DNA from 3 places in the Lacisediminihabitans sp. FW035 genome. Region 1 is predicted to be linked to each of the others. Evidence: predicted binding sites of a transcription regulator. Region 1 holds the regulator's gene; each other region holds the start of a gene.
What was found. The regulator LexA, encoded in region 1, represses DNA repair genes until DNA is damaged. The targets are predictions, from matches to a motif close to TCGAACANNTGTTCGA.

Region 1 (5,954 bases):
TCATCCCTGAATCCGGTCGATGGAGCGACAGCCGAGCCCGGCATCCGCCCACAGGAGCCGATCGGCTTCGCATCCGTGCGATACGGCGGTGCAGTGGGCCCTCGGGCCACTCTCCCGCCGTTGTGAACCCTCGAGGACCAGACTGTGCCCGCTCCCGACAGCTCCGGCGAGAGCACTGTTGCGAGCGCTCGCATCCCGTTCTCATTCGAGCTGTTCCCGCCGCGTAACGAGGCTGCGGCGCACACGCTCTGGGACACGATCCAACAGCTCGCGTCCGTTGGCCCGGACTTCATGTCGGTCACCTATGGGGCCAACGGATCGTCTCGCGAGAGTTCACTCGAGGTGTTGCGCTACATCCTCGAACAGACCTCCGTGCATCCGCTCGCCCACCTCACTTGCGTCGGCTCCTCCCACTTCGAGGCGAATCGCCTTGTGCGGGAGTTCCTCGACGCGGGCATCACCAGTTTCCTCGCTCTCCGTGGCGACCCTCCACGCGGTGCCGTCGAGGGGGACCACTTCCTCGGCGACCTCGGGAGTGCGTCCGAGCTCGTTCAGCTCATCCACCGGGTGCAGACCGAACGGGCCCAGTATGCGACGCTTCCGTCGCGCAGCGCCTCCGGGGGTGGATCCATCCCCTCGACCCGCCAGAAGGTGCGGGTGGCCGTCGCGGCCTTCCCGAATGGGCATCCGCGCTCGAAACGTTCGAACCAGGACATCGACACCCTGCTCGCCAAGCAGGTCTCCGGCGCCACGGTTGCCATCACCCAGCTCTTCTTCCACGCGGAGGACTACCTCGGATTCGTCGACGAGGCGCGAGCGGCCGGAGTCACGATCCCGATCCTGCCCGGGCTGATGCCCGCCACCACGCCGACGCGGCTCGAACGCATCCTCGAACTCACCGGCGAGCGCCGGCCGGAGGAGCTCTCCCGCCGCCTTCACGCCTCGGACTCGGCCGACGAGCAGAGGGACATCGGAGTTGAGCATGCCGTGTCGCTCTCCCTCGAGATCCTCGCCGGGGGCGCGCCGGGCCTCCACCTCTACACTTTCAACCAGCACCGGGCCGTACTGTCCGTTCTCGACGGAGTCGGTCTCATCGCCGGGCTGACCTCACCAGAATCACCCAACCTCAAGGAATCCGTATGACGACCCCCTCATTCCCCACCGGCAGCATCTTGGGCTACCCCCGGATCGGCCGTCGCCGCGAGCTCAAGAAGGCCGTCGAGTCGTTCTGGGCGGGCAAGACCACCGCCGAGGAGCTCGAGGCGACCGCAGCCGAGTTGCGCCGCGTCACGCGCGAGCGCCTGGTCTCCCTCGGTCTGGGCGCGACCGATTCGTCGATCCCCGAGGCCTTCTCGTTCTACGACCAGATGCTGGATGCCGCGGTCACCGTCGGTGCCGTTCCCACCCGTTTCGCCTCCCTCGTCGCCGCCGACGGCACCGTCGACCTCGCCGGCTACTTCACGATCGCCCGGGGTGAGGGCAACAACACCCCCGCCGAGATGACCAAGTGGTTCGACTCGAACTACCACTACCTCGTGCCGGAGATCGGCCCGGAGACCGACTTCCACCTCGCATCCGACCGCCTCGTGCGCGAGGTCGCCGAAGCCACCACCAGCGGATTCCGCACGCGCCCGGTGATCGTGGGCCCGGTGACCTTCCTGCTGCTCAGCAAAGCGAGCGAAACCTCTCCGGAGGGCTACCAGCCGCTCGATCGGCTCGACGACGTGTTGCCGGTCTACGCCGAGCTACTCGCCGCGCTCACCGCCGTCGGAGCGGAGTGGGTACAGCTCGACGAACCCGCTCTCGTGAGCGAGTCGATCGAGGTCCCGCGCGACCAGGTGCTCGCGGCCACCAAGCGAGCCTACGACGCGCTCGGTGGCGTCGCGGTCCGCCCGCAGATCTTCGTGGCCGCTCCCTACGGCAGCCTCGACGACGCGTTGCCGGTGCTCGACTCGACGCCGATCGAAGCGATCGGCCTCGACCTCGTCAAGGGTTCCCTCCCGGAGGGATTCCACACCGAGAAGACCCTGGTCGGTGGCGTCATCGACGGGCACAACATCTGGCGCGGGGACCTCGCCGCAGCCTTCGGCACCCTCGAGGCGCTGAAGGCGCTGTCGCCGAGTGTCGCCGTCACCTCATCGACGAGCCTGTTCCACACTCCGCACGACGTGGCGGACGAGCCCTTCCTCGACGACCGCCTCAAGAGCTGGCTGGCTTTCGCCGACCAGAAGGTCGCGCAGATCGCCACCCTCGCGCAGGGACTCACCCACGGGGCATCCGCGATCCAGGGAGAGCTCGACGCGGCATCCGCAGCCCTCGCCGACCGCCGGGTCGCACCTGGTGTGCGCGACGGCGACGTCCGTGCCCGCGCCGCCGCCCTCACCGAGGCCGACTTCGGTCGCGGCGACTACGCCGAGCGGCTCGCAGCCCAGGATGCCGCGCTCAACCTGCCGTTCCTGCCGACGACGACCATCGGTTCATTTCCGCAGACCGGTGACATCCGCAAAGCCCGCGCGGCCAACGCGAAGGGGGAGATCAGCGAGAACGAGTACATCGACTTCCTCAAGGCGGAGATCCGCAGTGTGGTCGAACTCCAGGAGGAGATCGGCATCGATGTGATCGTGCACGGCGAGCCCGAGCGCAACGACATGGTGCAATACTTCGCGGAGCACCTCGACGGATTCGCCGTGACGCAGAACGGCTGGGTGCAGTCCTACGGCAGCCGCTGTACGCGCCCGTCTATTCTGTGGGGCGATGTCGCGCGCGAGGCACCGATCACGGTCGAGTGGTCCGCCTACACGCAGAGCCTCACCGAGAAGCCGGTCAAGGGCATGCTCACCGGGCCGGTCACCATCCTGGCCTGGAGCTTCGTGCGCGACGACCAGCCGCTGGGGGAGACCGCCAACCAGGTCGCCCTCGCCCTCCGGGACGAGATCGAGGACCTCGAGGCTGCAGGCATCGGCATCATCCAGGTCGATGAGCCGGCGCTGCGCGAGCTGCTGCCGCTGAAGAAGGCCGACCAGCCGGCCTACCTCGACTGGTCGGTGCGGTCGTTCCGTCTCGCGACGGCGGGTGTCGAGCCGAAGACGCAGATCCACACCCACCTGTGTTACTCCGAGTTCGGCGTGGTCATCGACGCCATCGACAACCTGGATGCGGACGTCACGTCCATCGAGGCTGCCCGGTCGAAGATGGAGGTCGTTCCCGACATCCAGCGCAGTGGCTTCGGTCGCGGGATCGGCCCGGGCGTCTACGACATCCACTCCCCGCGGGTGCCGTCGGTCGAGGAGGTCACCGACCTCATCGAGATCGCGCTCGGTTCGATTCCGAACCGCCAGGTGTGGGTGAACCCGGACTGTGGCCTCAAGACCCGCGGATACGACGAGACTGTCGCGTCGCTCACGAACGTCGTCGCTGCGACGCGTGCCGTGCGCGAACGGGTGCACGCGCACTAGCGGAGCGGCTTCCTCCGCGCTTCTTCTTTTCTTCGTAACCGGGGCCATCGCGGACACTCCGGGCCGGCACGCCGGCCCGGTTGGTCCGCGATGGCCCCGCTTCGGTGGGGGAGTGCAGCCGCGCCGAGTCGCCTTCCGGTCGCTCGCGGAGGAGCACGGGCGTCGTGGCGGGAGTTGCGTCTCCCGCCGCGAGGTGTTCAAGCCCCCGGGAGAAGATCCGCGAGGGTCTCGAAGGGCAAACTGCCTGCCGAAGATCCCCGCGACGACTCGACCTTGCGGTTCGGTAGGTCCGGCTGCGGGCTGCGTCGGATGTGCGATCGGTCGGGCCCGGCGTCGATGTGAACCGAACCAGGGCACTCTCGGACACTCCGGGCGGGCGCGCCGACCCGCCTGGTCCGTTTAAGCCCGGTTTCGGGGCGGGAGTCTGCGCCCCGGACCGAGCTGCCTCAGACGGAGCGCAGCACCGCGACTACCTTGCCGAGCAGCTCGGCGTAGTCGCCGAGGATCGGCGCGAACGCGGTGTTGCGCGGCAGCAGCCAGGTGTGGCCATCACGCTGCTGGAACACCTTGACCGTCGCCTCCTCGTCGAGCATCGCCGCGACGATGTCGCCGTTCTCCGCGTTCTTCTGCTGGCGCACGACGATCCAGTCGCCATCGCAGATCGCCGCGTCGATCATCGAATCCCCGACGACCTTGAGCATGAAGAGTTCACCCTTGCCCACGAGCTGGCGGGGGAGAGGGAACACTTCGTCCACCATCTCTTCGGCCGTGATCGGGATGCCGGCGGCGATCCGACCGACGAGAGGCACCATGGCTGCGTCACCGATCGGAGTCGGGTTGTCGGAGACGACCGCGCCCTCCTCCTGCTGGATGTCGATGAGCACCTCGAGCGCACGCGGCCGGTTGGGGTCGCGTCGCAGGTACCCGCTGAGCTCGAGCTGGTTGAGCTGATGGGTCACGCTCGACAGTGACGAGAGCCCGACGGCATCCCCGATCTCACGCATGCTCGGCGGGTAGCCGCGGGTGGCGACAGCGCGCTGGATGAAGTCGAGGATGGCGAGCTGCTTGTCACTCAGGCTTTTTCGGCGGCGTGTGCCGGGCTTCTCCTGCAGGGGCCCGGCTTCGCGCGCACCTCGTGCCGGCGTGCTGGCCTCGCCTGAATCCATCTCGCTCATCTCACTCCTGCTTTCGGGGAACCGACTATCTGGAACCGCACTTCGCCGAGCTGCTTCGACCGCCATTGCGGCAATGTCGGTGGCTGCTGGTTGTCTGATCTCCAGACAATCGAAACTGTATCCACGTTTCAGGCTCGAAACAAACACCTGTTCGAGTGTGTTGCGGATCCATTCCCGAGAAAGTCGAAGACGGAGCTTGAATTCCCACTACTTCGAAGGTATGTTCGGAACAAAGCTTCGTATCCGGCACTCCCGGCCGAGTGTCGGATACGAAAACCCTGTAGGTGCAGAGCACGACACGGAAGGCAGCACGATGAGTACAGCAGTCATGAGCACGGCGCGTTTCAGCACCCCCGCCCGGATCAGTGCCACGCGCTCCGAGGTCACCCCGCGCCTCGACTCCGCTCGTCCCTCGCATTTGCGCATCACTCGCCGCGGGTATGCGCTTCTCACGTTGGTCGTGGCTGCCCCCCTCGTGATCGCTGCTGTCGGATTCGCCGTGAACGGTGGTGGAGCAGCGGCCGGCGCGGATGCTTCGTCGGTCGTATTCGAACACGTGACGGTGCAGCCGGGCGAGAGCCTGTGGCAGCTAGCCGGGGAGATCGCGCCATCATCCGACCCGCGGGATGTCGTGTCCGACATCGTGCAGCTCAACCAGCTGAACAGCGCCGAAGTGCAGCCGGGCCAGAGTCTGGCAGTACCGCTCAAGTATTCCCACTGAGAGATGCCGAACGGCCCGCTGACGACGAGCAGGGCCACTCCTCACCCGCACCCCTAAAATTGACGAGTGGTTTCCCTCGACGATCTGCCCATCCGTGACGACCTGCGCGGCCTCACCCCCTACGGTGCACCGCAGGAGCAGGTGCGGATCCGCCTGAACGTCAACGAGAACACCCATCCGATCCCCGAAGCGGTGGCCACGGACATCGTGACGGCCCTCGCCGCCGCCGTGCTCGGGGTGAACCGCTACCCGGACCGCGAGTTCACGGAGCTCCGTGACAGCCTCGCCGGCTACCTCGGGTGCGGGCTCACCCGGGACAACATCTGGGCGGCGAACGGCTCAAACGAGGTGCTCCAGCAGATCCTCCAGGCCTTCGGAGGTCCGGGCCGGAGCGTCCTCGGCTTCCCGCCCACCTACTCGATGCACTCGATCATCGCGTCCGGCACTGGCACGACCTGGATTGCCGGCGAAAGGGATGACGCTTTCGAGATCTCCCCGCAGACGGCGGTCGAATGGATCCGGAAGACAACTCCTGACATCGTGTTCTTCTGCTCTCCCAACAACCCCACCGGTACGCCGCTGTCGCTCGAGACGATCGTCGCG
Region 2 (5,954 bases), 720 kb from region 1:
CCTGGACCGATGAGGGATTGCAGGTGGTCATCGACGACGATGGCGTGCGTGCCGCCGCTCGTCGCGAGGGTCTCGATCCCGACAAGCTCGCGCAGAGCCGCACATACACATTCCAGGACGACCTGAATGCGCTCACCCAGGTCGTCGTCGGGCCGGGGATGAGCGAGATGCGCGAGCGCGCCTCTCTCTACCGTGGCATCCTCACGGCCAATATGTTGCCCGGTGTCGGCTTCACGGTATCGGCGGTGTTCCCCTCGATTCGCTATGACAACGGCGTGCACGGGGTGAATCTGCGCGATGGCCAGGACTGAGCCCGTCCCTTCGGACGAGGATCCGCCCGCCACGGTCACTGCCTGGAGCACGGATGACCGGGTCGCCGCGCGCAAAGGCGTGGCAGTCGGACTCGCCGCGGCCGCCTATGGCATCTCCTATGGCGCACTCGCCGTCGCCGCGGGTCTCGACGTGTGGCAAACCTGTGTCATGAGCCTGCTGATGTTCACCGGTGGTTCGCAGTTCGCCCTCGTGGGGGTCATCGCGACCGGGGGAGTGGCCGCGGGGCCGGCGGCGATCGCGAGTGCCGCCATCCTCGGAATCCGCAACGGGGTCTACGGAATCCGCGTCGCTCCGATCATCGGTGCGGGACGCTGGCGCCGTGTCGCGGCGGCCTGGGTCACGATCGACGAATCTACGGCCGTCGCCACAACCCAACCAACGCTCCGCAGCCAGCGAATCGGCTTCTGGGTGACGGCACTCTCGGTGTTCGTCGGGTGGAACCTCACCTCCCTTGTCGGTGCCCTCATCGGCAACGCCCTCGGCGACGTGCGCGTCTATGGACTGGATGCGGCGGCTGCGGCCGCGTTCCTCGGGCTGCTCTGGCCCCGCCTGCGCCAGCTGCAGACGATCGCCGTCGCGGCGGCGGCCGCAGTCATAGCCACCGTGACGACCCCGGTGCTGATCCCCGGTCTTCCGGTGCTCGTGGCGGGGGTCGTCGCCGTGATCGTGGGCGGATTCAACTGGTTCGGCACTCGGAGCCCCCAGCCCGAGCCGCCGGGGATCCCGACATGAGCGGAGACCTGCTTCAACCGGCGACCCCTGTGCGCTGGCCCATTTTCCTGACCTGCGCCCAATCTCTATCCCCGGCCCGTGCCGACGGGCACCATCGCCTGGTCGGCGGCCCATCATGACGCTCTGGCTCATCGTGATCATCGCCTCTCTCGCGTGCCTCTCCCTGAAGATCGCCGGATACCTGGTGCCGGCGTCTTTCCTCGAGCGGCCAACTCCCGCCCGCATCGCCAACTTGCTGACTGTCGCGCTGCTTGCGGCCCTGATCGCTGTGCAGACTCTCGGCGCTGGCTCCCGCATCGTCTTGGACGCGCGTCTCCCCGCCGTCGCCGTGGCGGCCCTGTTGCTTGCGTTGCGCGTGCCGTTCATCGTGGTGGTGGTGGCGGCCGCCGCGACGGCTGCTCTCATCCGCGCGGTCTTCTAGGCCGGACCTGCCCGGACCTGCCCGGACCCGCCCGGACCCGCCCGGACCCGCCCCTGCAACCGGTGGGGCAGACGCGCCCCGCCCAGCCCGACCCGCCAGACCCGAAAACTCCCTACGCGCTGAGCAACCTCAGGTCGCGAAGCGCGGCACTCTTTGAGGGCATCGGCCGCGGCCGTTGGTCCAGGTCGACCTCTCGAGGGGGAATGAGCCAGAACCCCGTGTCATCCCGAACGATCTCCCAGCCGTTGTTGTGAACGAGCAGATGGTGATATCGACACAAAAGCACACCATCGAGGATGTTCGTCTCGCCGCGATCTCGCTTCCAGTGTCTCGAGTGATGGGCCTCGCACCAACTGGGAGGACGATCGCACTCCCCGAACAGGCACCCGCCCTGAGCCGCGGCAAGGGCGATCCGTTGACTCTTCGAATACAGCCGCTGTTCCCGACCAAGGTCGAGCGGGCGACCGACCTCGTCGAAGTCGAGCTTCACCGTGCCGGATTCGCAGGCGATACGCTCGACGGTCTCGATCGAGATCGGAATGTCGCATCCCTCGATCCGGCCGTGGCCCTGCCCGGCCTCGAGGGCCGTTCGCGTCACCAGCACGCGCACCGAAGGCTGTCGGGATCCCACGATCCGCCGGCTCTCGCCCGTCTCCGCGCCCACCGCAATCCGCAGCAACTGGGTGAACGAGTCGTGCACGTATTGGTCGGTGGAGCGCTCGTCCGTGGAGATCGCTTCTGCCCACGCCCTGTCGGCGTCATCGACGAATCGGACGCCCCCTCGGCGGGGAGAGGTAAGGGTGTCGTAGACGTCGTCCCAGAAAGCCGCGGACTCGATGTCCGGGTCGATGATGTATCTCGAGAGACCATTGGGGCGCCGGGTGCGGCGCACCGACCGCTCTTCGAAGGCGGCCCTCTCGCGATCCGCGATGCCGGCCTCGTTGAGGTCATCCCTGAGACTGCGAGCGAGACGCAACAACTCGTCCGCGTCGACGATAGTTGCTTCGATCACGAGCAGGTGGGCGGCATCGGACAGGGCAACCGCGGTCACAGCACAGGACCCATCGGATGGTGCGCCGAGCCCGACGCGGATCGCGCGGGCGGCGTCCACCGAGATGCAACCCGCGGCAACGGCGGCCCCGACCTCCCGCAACCACGGTTCGGCGCTCGACGCCGCGTCTTGCGCAGCGGACTCCCGGGCCATCGTGCCCGCTTGGACGAGTGCGAAGGCGCCGCGCGCGGTGGACCCGGTCTCATGCCGCACAAGGGCTTCCGGTGTGCGGAACCCCTCCCTCTGAGCGAGTCCCGAAAAGCCGAGCTCGCGGCGCGAACGGTGACCGATCTCGCCGGCGACCACCGCGGCGCTTGCTCCGAGCTCGCGGGCGAGGTCCGAGAGCTCTCGCTGAATGCGAAGAAGATTGGTGTCGGATAGGGCCTCGACCGACCGAGCACATTCGGCCACGAAGCCGACAGCCCGACGCGCGCCGGCCAGCGATGAATCGAAGTCCCCGCCGAGGGATTCATCGAACACAATTTCGCTGCTTTCCATATATCCATTATCTCAGATTCGAATACAGATCTGAAAGAAAATGTCAAATCTGTGGATAATCCGTCGGGCAAACCGCTGTGGAGGAGAGGCCTGCACGGTAAGTGCTGTACGAGAAGACGTCCAAAGCAGACACGAGTATCGGACCGCGCGAAACGCAACCGCGAAACCCAAAGCGCGAGAGCCAACCCGCGAAACCCAAAGCGCGAAACGCAACCCGCGAAACGCAACCTCGAAACGCAACTCGCGAGAGGCAACCCCCGCACGCCGTCGCACCGCGTCACCTGACGAGTTGGATCTCCTCGAGATCGTCTGACGCACTGTCGACCCGTTCCGTTCCTTCGAAAACGAATCCGTTTCGCCGGTAGAACGCATACGCCCGCGGGTTGTCCTTTGCCATCCAGAGCTGCAGGGGATCCTCCCTGGCCGCGGCCTCGAGAAGGGCTTGACCGATGCCCGTGCCATGGTGCTCACTGCGGACATAGATCATGTAGAGGCACAGCGGACGAGCGGGAAGAGAGTCGAGACTGTCGCCGACAAAGGCGAATCCCTGGATGCGGCTCGATGACTCAGCGACGAACAGCCGGTCGGGAACAGCCTCGCCGCCGAGGATCTTCGACCACATGGCAACGCGCCGACGAAGGGCGGCGTCGCCATAGAACTCCGGGGGCAGAAGGTGGCCGTAGGTATCTCGCCACCCGTCCACCTGGATCGCCGCGATCACAGCCGCCTCGGAGAACCGTGGCTGCCGGATCACAAGTTCTGACGCCCCGGCCTCACCCTTCGAGATCGTCGACACCCGGCGTCCAGCTCAGCCCCGGCTCACCCCAGCCGCTCTTCTTCACGGCCTTCGCGGCCGCCTTGCCCGTCGCATGGTCGAGACGATCTACGTAGAGCACTCCCTCGAGGTGGTCGTATTCGTGCTGGAAGATGCGGGCGAGCCATCCCTCCGCCCGGATTTCGAACGGCTTCTGGTCGAGATCGACGGCCGTGAGGATGGCGAGCTCCGATCGCCGCAGAGGGTACCGTTCCCCGGGTACCGACAAGCACCCCTCGGACTCCTCGTCCTCATCCGCGGCGCCGATCGGCACCGGGCTCACCCACAGGGTGGGGTTGATAGCCACGCCGCGCCAGAGCGTGTCATCGTCGTCCGTCCAGTTGAAGACGAAGAGTCGAAGGGGGATATCCACCTGCGGAGCCGCGAGCCCCACGCCCGGCGCGGCCTCCATCGTGTCGAACATGTCGGCGACGAGCGTGGCGAGCGAGGCGTCGAACGACGTCACTTCGGATGCTCGGGTGTGGAGCACGGGATTGCCCGTGATTTGAATCGGGAGGACGGCCATTCGCCAAGAATATCGGAGGGCCAGCGGGTAGGGTCGTGCCGTGACGCCAGAGCTCAGTGCCATTTCGGACCAGATCTCCATCACCCCCTACCAGGCGCTGGGAATCCCGATCGCGCTGGTCGGTGCGGTCTTTCTTGCTCTCGGTGCCCAGTTCCAGCATCGCGGTGTCAACAAGGTCGACAGCCTCACCGAATCGTCCTCCACCGCTGGCCTTAATCTCGGCCAGCTACTCCTGCTGCTGAGGCGACCGTCGTGGGTCATCGGCACTCTGATGCTCGGCCTCGCGGTCGCATTCCAGCTCACCGCGCTCATCTTCGCGCCGCTCATCGTCGTGCAGCCGCTCGGTGCGATCGCCCTCATAATCACGGCCATCGTCAACTCCAGAGTGTCCGGTGTGAAGCTGAAGCAGGATGCCATCCGCCCCATCATCTTCTGCGTCGGGGGCGTCGGACTCTTCGTGACCTTCGCCACCATCTTCGCCCGGTCGAAGGAGATCACCCAGACGGAACTCGTGACGGTCCTGATCCTGCTCGGTGTCGTCACGATCGCGTTCGCGTTGGGTTTCGCCTTCCTTCGTAAGAAGTTCGGACCCCTGATCTACATCGTCGGCGCCGGAGTGCTCTACGGTTTCGTCGCGACCCTCGCGAAGGTCGTCATCGACCGTGTGCACACGATCATCCTCAACGGCGCCCAGGGATTCGAATGGCTCACGATCGCCTGCGTCGTCGCGCTCCTCGCCGCCACGGTGCTCGGCGGATACTTCGTGCAGACCGCCTACAGCTCCGGTCCGCCGGATCTCGTGATCGCCGGCCTCACCGTCATCGACCCGATCGTCGCAGTCTCGATCGGCATCATCGTGCTGCAGGAGGCGTCCGGCGCGCCCTGGTACGCGATCCTTGCCTTCGTCGTGGCCGGCGCCCTCGCCGTGTACGGTGTGGTCCAGCTGTCCAAGCGCCAGCCCGAAGCCGCCGCTAGGCTGTAATCGATGGTTTCAACTGCAAGGGATGCTTAAGACTTTGTCCGACACCCCGCACGACTCCCCGACGGATGCGAAGGCACCCCTTCGCATCCTGATCGGCGCCGACACCTTCCCACCCGACGTGAACGGCGCCGCCAACTTCGGCTCACGACTCGCCGCCGGACTCACCGAGCGCGGCCACACCGTGCACGTCGAGGCGCCAGCCTTCAACGGCACCACCGGCGCGTTCCTCGAGAAGCACGACGGCGCAGAATTCATCGTTCATCGCGTCTACTCCTGGCGCTGGTATCCGCACGACTGGCTGCGATTTATCCTGCCGTGGCGCAGCCAGGCGCATGCCGCCCGCATCCTCGACGAGGTCAAACCTGACGTGGTGCATATCCAGTCGCACATCGTCGTGGGCCGCGGCCTCGCCCGGCAGGCGGCCAAGCGGGGCATCCGCGTGATCGGCACCAACCACTTCATGCCCGAGAACCTCATCGACCACACGCGCCTTCCGCACTTCGCCCGCAAGTGGGCCATCCGTGCCGCGTGGAAGGATGCCTCCACCACCTTCGCGTACTGCGAAGAGGTGACATCGCCCAGCCGTAAGGCCGCCGA
Region 3 (5,954 bases), 1.9 Mb from region 1:
TCGTCAGTCTGGGGAATTCCCGTGCGAGTGCCGACATTCGGCCGGGCGGTGGGCACACGGCCGCTGCTACTCTCGACCCGTGACGCACCAGCTCACGCGAGACCAGGCCCGGCGGATCGCCGTGCGCGCCCAGCTGCTGGATGCGGATCGAGCGGGCGATGTCGTGGAGGTCGCCGAGGAGCTCGGCGCGATAAAGATCGACCCCACAGCCACGATCGCCCCCGCGGAGCACACGATCCTCTGGTCGCGGCTCGGCACCGCTTACGACCAGATCCAGCTGTCGAAGGCTGTGGAGAAGGATCGGCTGCTGTTCGAATTCGACGGTTCGTTCCGCCCGGTGAGTCTGCTTCCGCTCATGCTGCCCGCCATGCGGAGCTGGCCCCGTCGGCAGAGCAGTCGAGAATGGCTGGCCGCCAACGACCGCTTCCGCACTGATGTCCTCGCCCGATTGCGTGCGGAGGGGCCGCTGCTGGCGACCGAGATCCCGGACACGGCCGAGGTGATCCGTCCACCGGACGGCTGGTTCGGATCCAACCAGACCGTGCACATGCTCGACTTCCTGCAGCGGCAGGGAGAGGTGGCGATCGTCGGGCGCGAAGGGCGCCATCGTCGGTGGGACCTGGCCGAGCGGGTGTATCCGCAGGATCTTCCCGAGCTGGCGCTGGACGAGGCCGAGCGGATGCTGAACGAGCGCCGACTGCACGCGGCCGGGATCGCGAAGCAGAAGTCGCCCTGGACTCCGGTGGGGGAGGCGGGCGAACCCGCCGTCATCGAGGGCCTGAAGCAGAAGTGGCGGGTGGACCCCGAGGCGCTCGCCGCTCTGGATGACGACCCGGGCGGTCGGGTCGCCTTCCTCAGCCCCTACGACGGAATGCTGTTCGATCGGCCTCGGCTGCATGACATCTTCGAGTTCGACTACGTGCTCGAGCAGTTCAAGCCGAAGACGCGGCGCAAGTACGGATTCTTCGCCCATCCCATCCTGATGGGCGACCGCTTCGTCGGGATGCTCGACGCCGAGGTGAACCGTGGGCGGGACGCACTCGTGGTCACCGCGGTGCATGAGTTCCTGCCTTTCGACGCTGAGGAAGACGAAATGGTGCGTGCCGAGATCGCCGCCCTCGCCGAATGGTTGGGCGTCACGGTCCAGGCCTGGTGATGCCGGGTGTGCGCCTCTGGTCTCCCGCAGCAGCCCGTCCTATGGTGCGACGGTCACGATGCCCGCGACCGTCCGCTGCACCGCGACCGTCAGTTGAACCGCGACCGTCCGTTGCACCGCGACCACCCGCTGCACTGCGACCGTCCGTTGCGCCGCGACCACCCGCTGCGCTCGAGTCGGCCTGCTGCGCTCGGCTCTGGTGTGAGGCAATCTCAGGCGGAGCATTCGACTTCGCGGTCGGCATCCACCATCCTCCGTCCGCGGCGATAGACCGGATTTTTCGGAATCAACGGAATCTCGGCGGGATGCAGGGGATCGCCCGGCGGCGGCTCGAGAACATAGTCCTTGCCGCGTCGCCGCACTTTCCAGCCGTTGTTGTGCACGCGCATGTGGTCGTGTCGGCACAGGAGGATGCCATTGCCCACATCGGTCGCGCCGCCGTCTTCGACCCATTCGTCGATGTGATGGGCCTCGCACCAGGACGGGGGCCGATCGCAGCCGCCCACCGCGCATCCGCCCCAGATCGCTGCCAGTACGGTGCGCTGCGCGTCGGAGAACGTGCGCCGGGTGCGACCGAGTCGGAGTGCCGAGCCGCTGTTGACCCCGCTGTCGCTGAACTCGAGCGCGAGGAATTCGTTGCCGCACGCGAGTCGCTGCGCGGTCGCGACGGACGCTGCCGCGGTCTGGCCTTCCAGGTGGGCGACACCGGTGCCGCGGGCAAGATCCGTGGCGGTGACATGCACCCTCACGGCGGGCTTGCGGGTGCCGAAGACGCGGCCGTCGTCTGCAAAGGCGGCGATCCGCACCATCTCGACCAGCGCATCCAGTGACAGCTGCCCGGTCGTGCGCTCGTCGAGCGCGATGGCCTCTGCGCGCGCTGCCGTAGCCGCGTCGACAAAGCGTGGGCCGCCTCGCCGTGTCGCGGTCACGGCGTCGACCGCATCGGTGACGAGGGCCGCCGACTCCGGGTCGAGCAGACCGAAAATGCGCGTCATCCCATCCGCCTGCGGCGTGAGACGGAGGAATCGCTTGTCGCGCAACTGCGCCTCGCGATCGGCGACGCCCGCGTCATCGAGCTCGTCGCGGAGTTCGCGAGCGTGCCGAGCGACCTTCTCGGGCGGCAGGAAATTTGCGGATGCCAGCAATTCGTGCGCGGCATCCGCCAGATCGTCGGCGGCGACCGTGGGCGATGGCGTCCCGAGCCCGCTCTGGATGGCGGCAGCGGCCCCGATCGACAGGTCACCAGACGTCACCCGTGACGCGACCTCGCCCAGCCAGGCCGCAGGGTCGCTCATCATCGTGCCGACAGCGGTGATCGCGCGAGCCTCCGGCCCCGATGTGCCGGTGAGCTGGGACACAAACGCGTCTGCAGTGCGTGCGCCCGCCCGCTGGGCCAGTCCGTCATAACCGAGCTCGAGGGAGGACCGCGCGGCCACGACGCCGGCGAGGGTGGCCAGCCCGGCATCCACTGCTCGACGCGCCTGCGCCCACTTGCGCATGACCTCGATCAGCTCTACGTCGTCCGCGCGCGAGATCTCATCGAGGGCGGGGACCTCGAGCGAGACAGTGGCGGTGATGGACATAGCCCCATTCTCCCTCAAATGGAACACAATTACTATACTATGCTACAAAGATGTTGATAAGTCTCGAATATACATTCGGTGGAGGAGGAGACATGTCGCCCGATCCACCCCGGCGTCCTCCACCGGCGGAAGCTCACTCCAGAGCGCGCTTGGAACAAGCGCTGCACGACAGCGGGCAATCGGCATCCGTCGTTAGAATCGCGGCACGACCCCGAGAAAGCGCGCGCGATGAGAGACTCCGCAGTCGACACCTACATCACCTCGCTCGATGCCCAGACCGCTGCGGACACCGAGGCCCTCATCGACCTGTTGCAACGGATCAGCGGGCACGTGCCAGCGCTGTGGAACGTGGGCACGATCGGATTCGGCACCTACCACTACAAGTACGACAGCGGCCGCGAAGGCGACGGTCACACGATCGGTTTCTATCCGCGAAAGCGCAAGATCACCCTCTACCTGATGGATGGCACGGCACGGCACTCCCGGCTGCTGGATCAGCTGGGCACGCACTCCCTCACCGGATATTGCGTCGTCTTCAAGAAACTCAGCGATGTGGATCCGTCGGTCCTCGAGCAGATCGCGCGCGATTCGTATGGGTTCGTCGACTCCCTGGCTCAGGCGGGGCCGATCCGTCAGATCCTCTGGAAGGCCGATCCGGTCCAGCCCCTCTAGAGGTGGGCATGGCTCGTCCTCAACGGACGCACCTTCGACCGTCTCTTCGAGAGCGTCGGAGTGAGGAGTGATGCGGATATCGCAACCGCGACGGTCGCTACCGACGAGTTCACGATATGCGTCGGCTCATCGGCACCGTTCAGCCATTTGCCTCCTGCTCGATCCGTGCACCGCCCCCAGCTAGCCTTTCCCGCATGGAACCCACCGAACTCGCCACACTCACCGTCGTCGCGGTGGTGCTTGTCATCGGCGTCGTCTCCTTCTTCTCCGGGCGCATCGGGGTCGCGGCACCGCTGGCCCTGACGGTCGTCGGGGTGGGGATCGGCGCCATCCCGGCCGTTCCGCACTTCGACATCGAGCCGAGCCTGGTGCTCACTGTCATCCTGCCTCCGCTTCTCTATGCGGCCGCGCGGCAGGTGCCGTTCGTGGACTTCCGACGCAACCTGCGGGTGATCGTCTTCCTCGCCGTCGGACTTGTTGCGGTGTCGGCGGTGCTGGTGGGCGTACTCGTGAGCCTGCTCTGGGTGACCGTGCCCCTCGCGCTGGCCGTCGCGCTCGGCGCGGTCGTCGCCCCGCCCGACGCGGTCGCGGCGACGAGCCTGGGCAAGCGGCTCGGGCTGCCGCCGCGCATCGTCACCATCCTCGAAGGCGAGGGGCTCGTCAACGACGCGACTGCGCTGGTGCTGCTCTCCACGATGCTCGCCATCGCAAGCGCCACGGTTCAGTCGCCCAGCGGCTGGATGATCGCGCTCACCTTCTTCTGGGCGGTCGTCGGCGCCGTGATCATCGGTGGCGTCCTCGGGGCCGTCTCAGTCGCGCTTCGACGACGGATCACCGACCCGGTGCTGGATGCCGCGGTCTCGCTGGTAGTGCCCTTCGTCGCGTACCTCGCGGGGGAGTTCGCGCACTCGTCCGGAGTCGTGGCGGTGGTGGTCGCCGGCATCCTCGTGGGCAACCAGGGGGCGTACCGCATCCGGGCATCCCTGCGTCTCGCCGAGTCGGGCACCTGGCGCATCGTCACGCTGCTGGTCGAGAACGCGGTCTTCCTCTACATGGGGTTCCAGCTCTGGCCGGTAATCGGCGAGGTCGCGAGCGGCGGTGAGCTGCCCGGCACCCTCGGCGTCGCCGGGCTGGTAATCCTGCTGCTCGTGGGCCTCCGTTTCGCATCGATGCCTCCGCTGCTCTGGACGATTCGCCGCCGCTACCGCAAGCGCGCCGTTCAGGCGGAGAAGACCAACGGTCGGTTCGACAGCGTCACCGAGGAGGACTTTCAGCAGCGCGCCGCGAAGTTCCGGCAGCTGGGCATCAAGCAGTCTCCGCTGAGGAACTTCACGCGGGGGATTCGGGCGACCTTCGGCATAGTCACGAAGAGGGACAAGGCCGCCCGCGACCGGATCGCTACCCGAATCGCGGAGCTCGAGGCGAACCCGCCGGCGGAGCCCGTCGAGATCGACGACACTGCCCGGGCGCGGTTCTCCAAGACCTTCCAGAACTTCCGCAAGCGGCTCGACCAGCAGAACAACGACCTCACGGCGGAGCGTGATCAGGCCCTCGGATGGCGCGACGGCGTGATCCTCGGACTCTCGGGCATGCGCGGAGTGGTCACCGTCGCGGCGGTGCAGACAATCCCGGAAGGGGCGCCGATGCGCGAACCGCTGGTTCTCGTGGCCTTTGCTGTCGCCATCGTCACGCTGGTCGTGCAGGGACTGTTGCTGCCGCCGGTCGTGCGCCGGCTGCATCCCGCGGACGACGTGCCCGGCAGTGGTCGGGCTGAGCTGGTCGAGCTGCGCAAGCAGATGAAGGATGCCGGCGACACGGCGGTCGCCGCGGCGGCCGAGGGATCCGAATCATCCGTCGCTCCGGCACGACCACAGGTGGTGCGGGAGGTCAACGCGCAGACGGAGGCGTGGCTCGGTCGACTCGAGATCTGGGCGAGGGCCGACCTCTCAGACCCGCAGAACGAGGTGGCGCAGTACCAGCGATTGCGCCGGGTGCAGCTCGACGCGGAGCGCGCCGTGCTCCGCGACGCGTACGAGCGCGGTGCCTACTCGACGGAGTCGATCGAAGTGATGCGCACCGCCCTCGATTCGGAGGAGATCTCGCTCGATGCCGCGGACGGGCGCATCGGGGGCAGCTCTTGACAGCGACTCGCACGCCCGGATACCGTGGCGGCCATTCGACCGATCCTCACCGGCGATAGATCAGGAGACACCGTGGCCACCAGCATCTTCGTCAACCTCCCCATCACCGATGTGGAGCGGTCGAAGGCGTTCTTCACAGCGCTGGGCTGGTCCATCAACCCGGCCTTCTCCGATGAGAACTCAGCCTGCGTCGTGATCGACGACAACCTGTTTCTCATGATCCTCACGCCCGAGTTCTTCGGCACCTTCACCCACAAGCCGATCGTCGATCCGCACACTGCTGCGCAGACCCAGCTGGCGATCAGCCGGGATTCCCGGGAGGCGGTCGACGAGATGATCGACCGGGTAGTGGCGGCCGGCGGCACCGAATTCCGGGAGGCGCAGGACTACGGGTTCATGTAC

Region 2: ACVXZ4_RS07655 (HNH endonuclease signature motif containing protein) is a predicted target of LexA. The motif match lies at 3,054-3,069, and genes of this name have one in related genera.
Region 3: ACVXZ4_RS01910 (HNH endonuclease signature motif containing protein) is a predicted target of LexA. The motif match lies at 2,803-2,818, and genes of this name have one in related genera.

Annotation. Positions count from the first base shown of each region.
Region 1 covers NZ_CM142187.1:2,303,481-2,309,434, reverse strand. The annotation lists gene ACVXZ4_RS11085 (methylenetetrahydrofolate reductase) at 145-1,143, shown strand; gene metE (5-methyltetrahydropteroyltriglutamate--homocysteine S-methyltransferase) at 1,140-3,455, shown strand; gene lexA (transcriptional repressor LexA) at 3,902-4,621, opposite strand; gene ACVXZ4_RS11070 (LysM peptidoglycan-binding domain-containing protein) at 4,944-5,351, shown strand; gene ACVXZ4_RS11065 (histidinol-phosphate transaminase) at 5,418-5,954, shown strand, end outside.
Region 2 covers NZ_CM142187.1:1,579,064-1,585,017, forward strand. The annotation lists gene ACVXZ4_RS07640 (sensor histidine kinase) at 1-311, shown strand, start outside; gene ACVXZ4_RS07645 (AzlC family ABC transporter permease) at 298-1,065, shown strand; gene ACVXZ4_RS07650 (AzlD domain-containing protein) at 1,181-1,486, shown strand; gene ACVXZ4_RS07655 (HNH endonuclease signature motif containing protein) at 1,599-3,035, opposite strand; gene ACVXZ4_RS07660 (GNAT family N-acetyltransferase) at 3,313-3,831, opposite strand; gene def (peptide deformylase) at 3,809-4,375, opposite strand; gene ACVXZ4_RS07670 (DMT family transporter) at 4,416-5,357, shown strand; gene ACVXZ4_RS07675 (glycosyltransferase) at 5,380-5,954, shown strand, end outside.
Region 3 covers NZ_CM142187.1:379,756-385,709, forward strand. The annotation lists gene ACVXZ4_RS01905 (DNA glycosylase AlkZ-like family protein) at 80-1,156, shown strand; gene ACVXZ4_RS01910 (HNH endonuclease signature motif containing protein) at 1,369-2,739, opposite strand; gene ACVXZ4_RS01915 (DUF1801 domain-containing protein) at 2,968-3,411, shown strand; gene ACVXZ4_RS01920 (cation:proton antiporter) at 3,606-5,552, shown strand; gene ACVXZ4_RS01925 (VOC family protein) at 5,625-5,954, shown strand, end outside.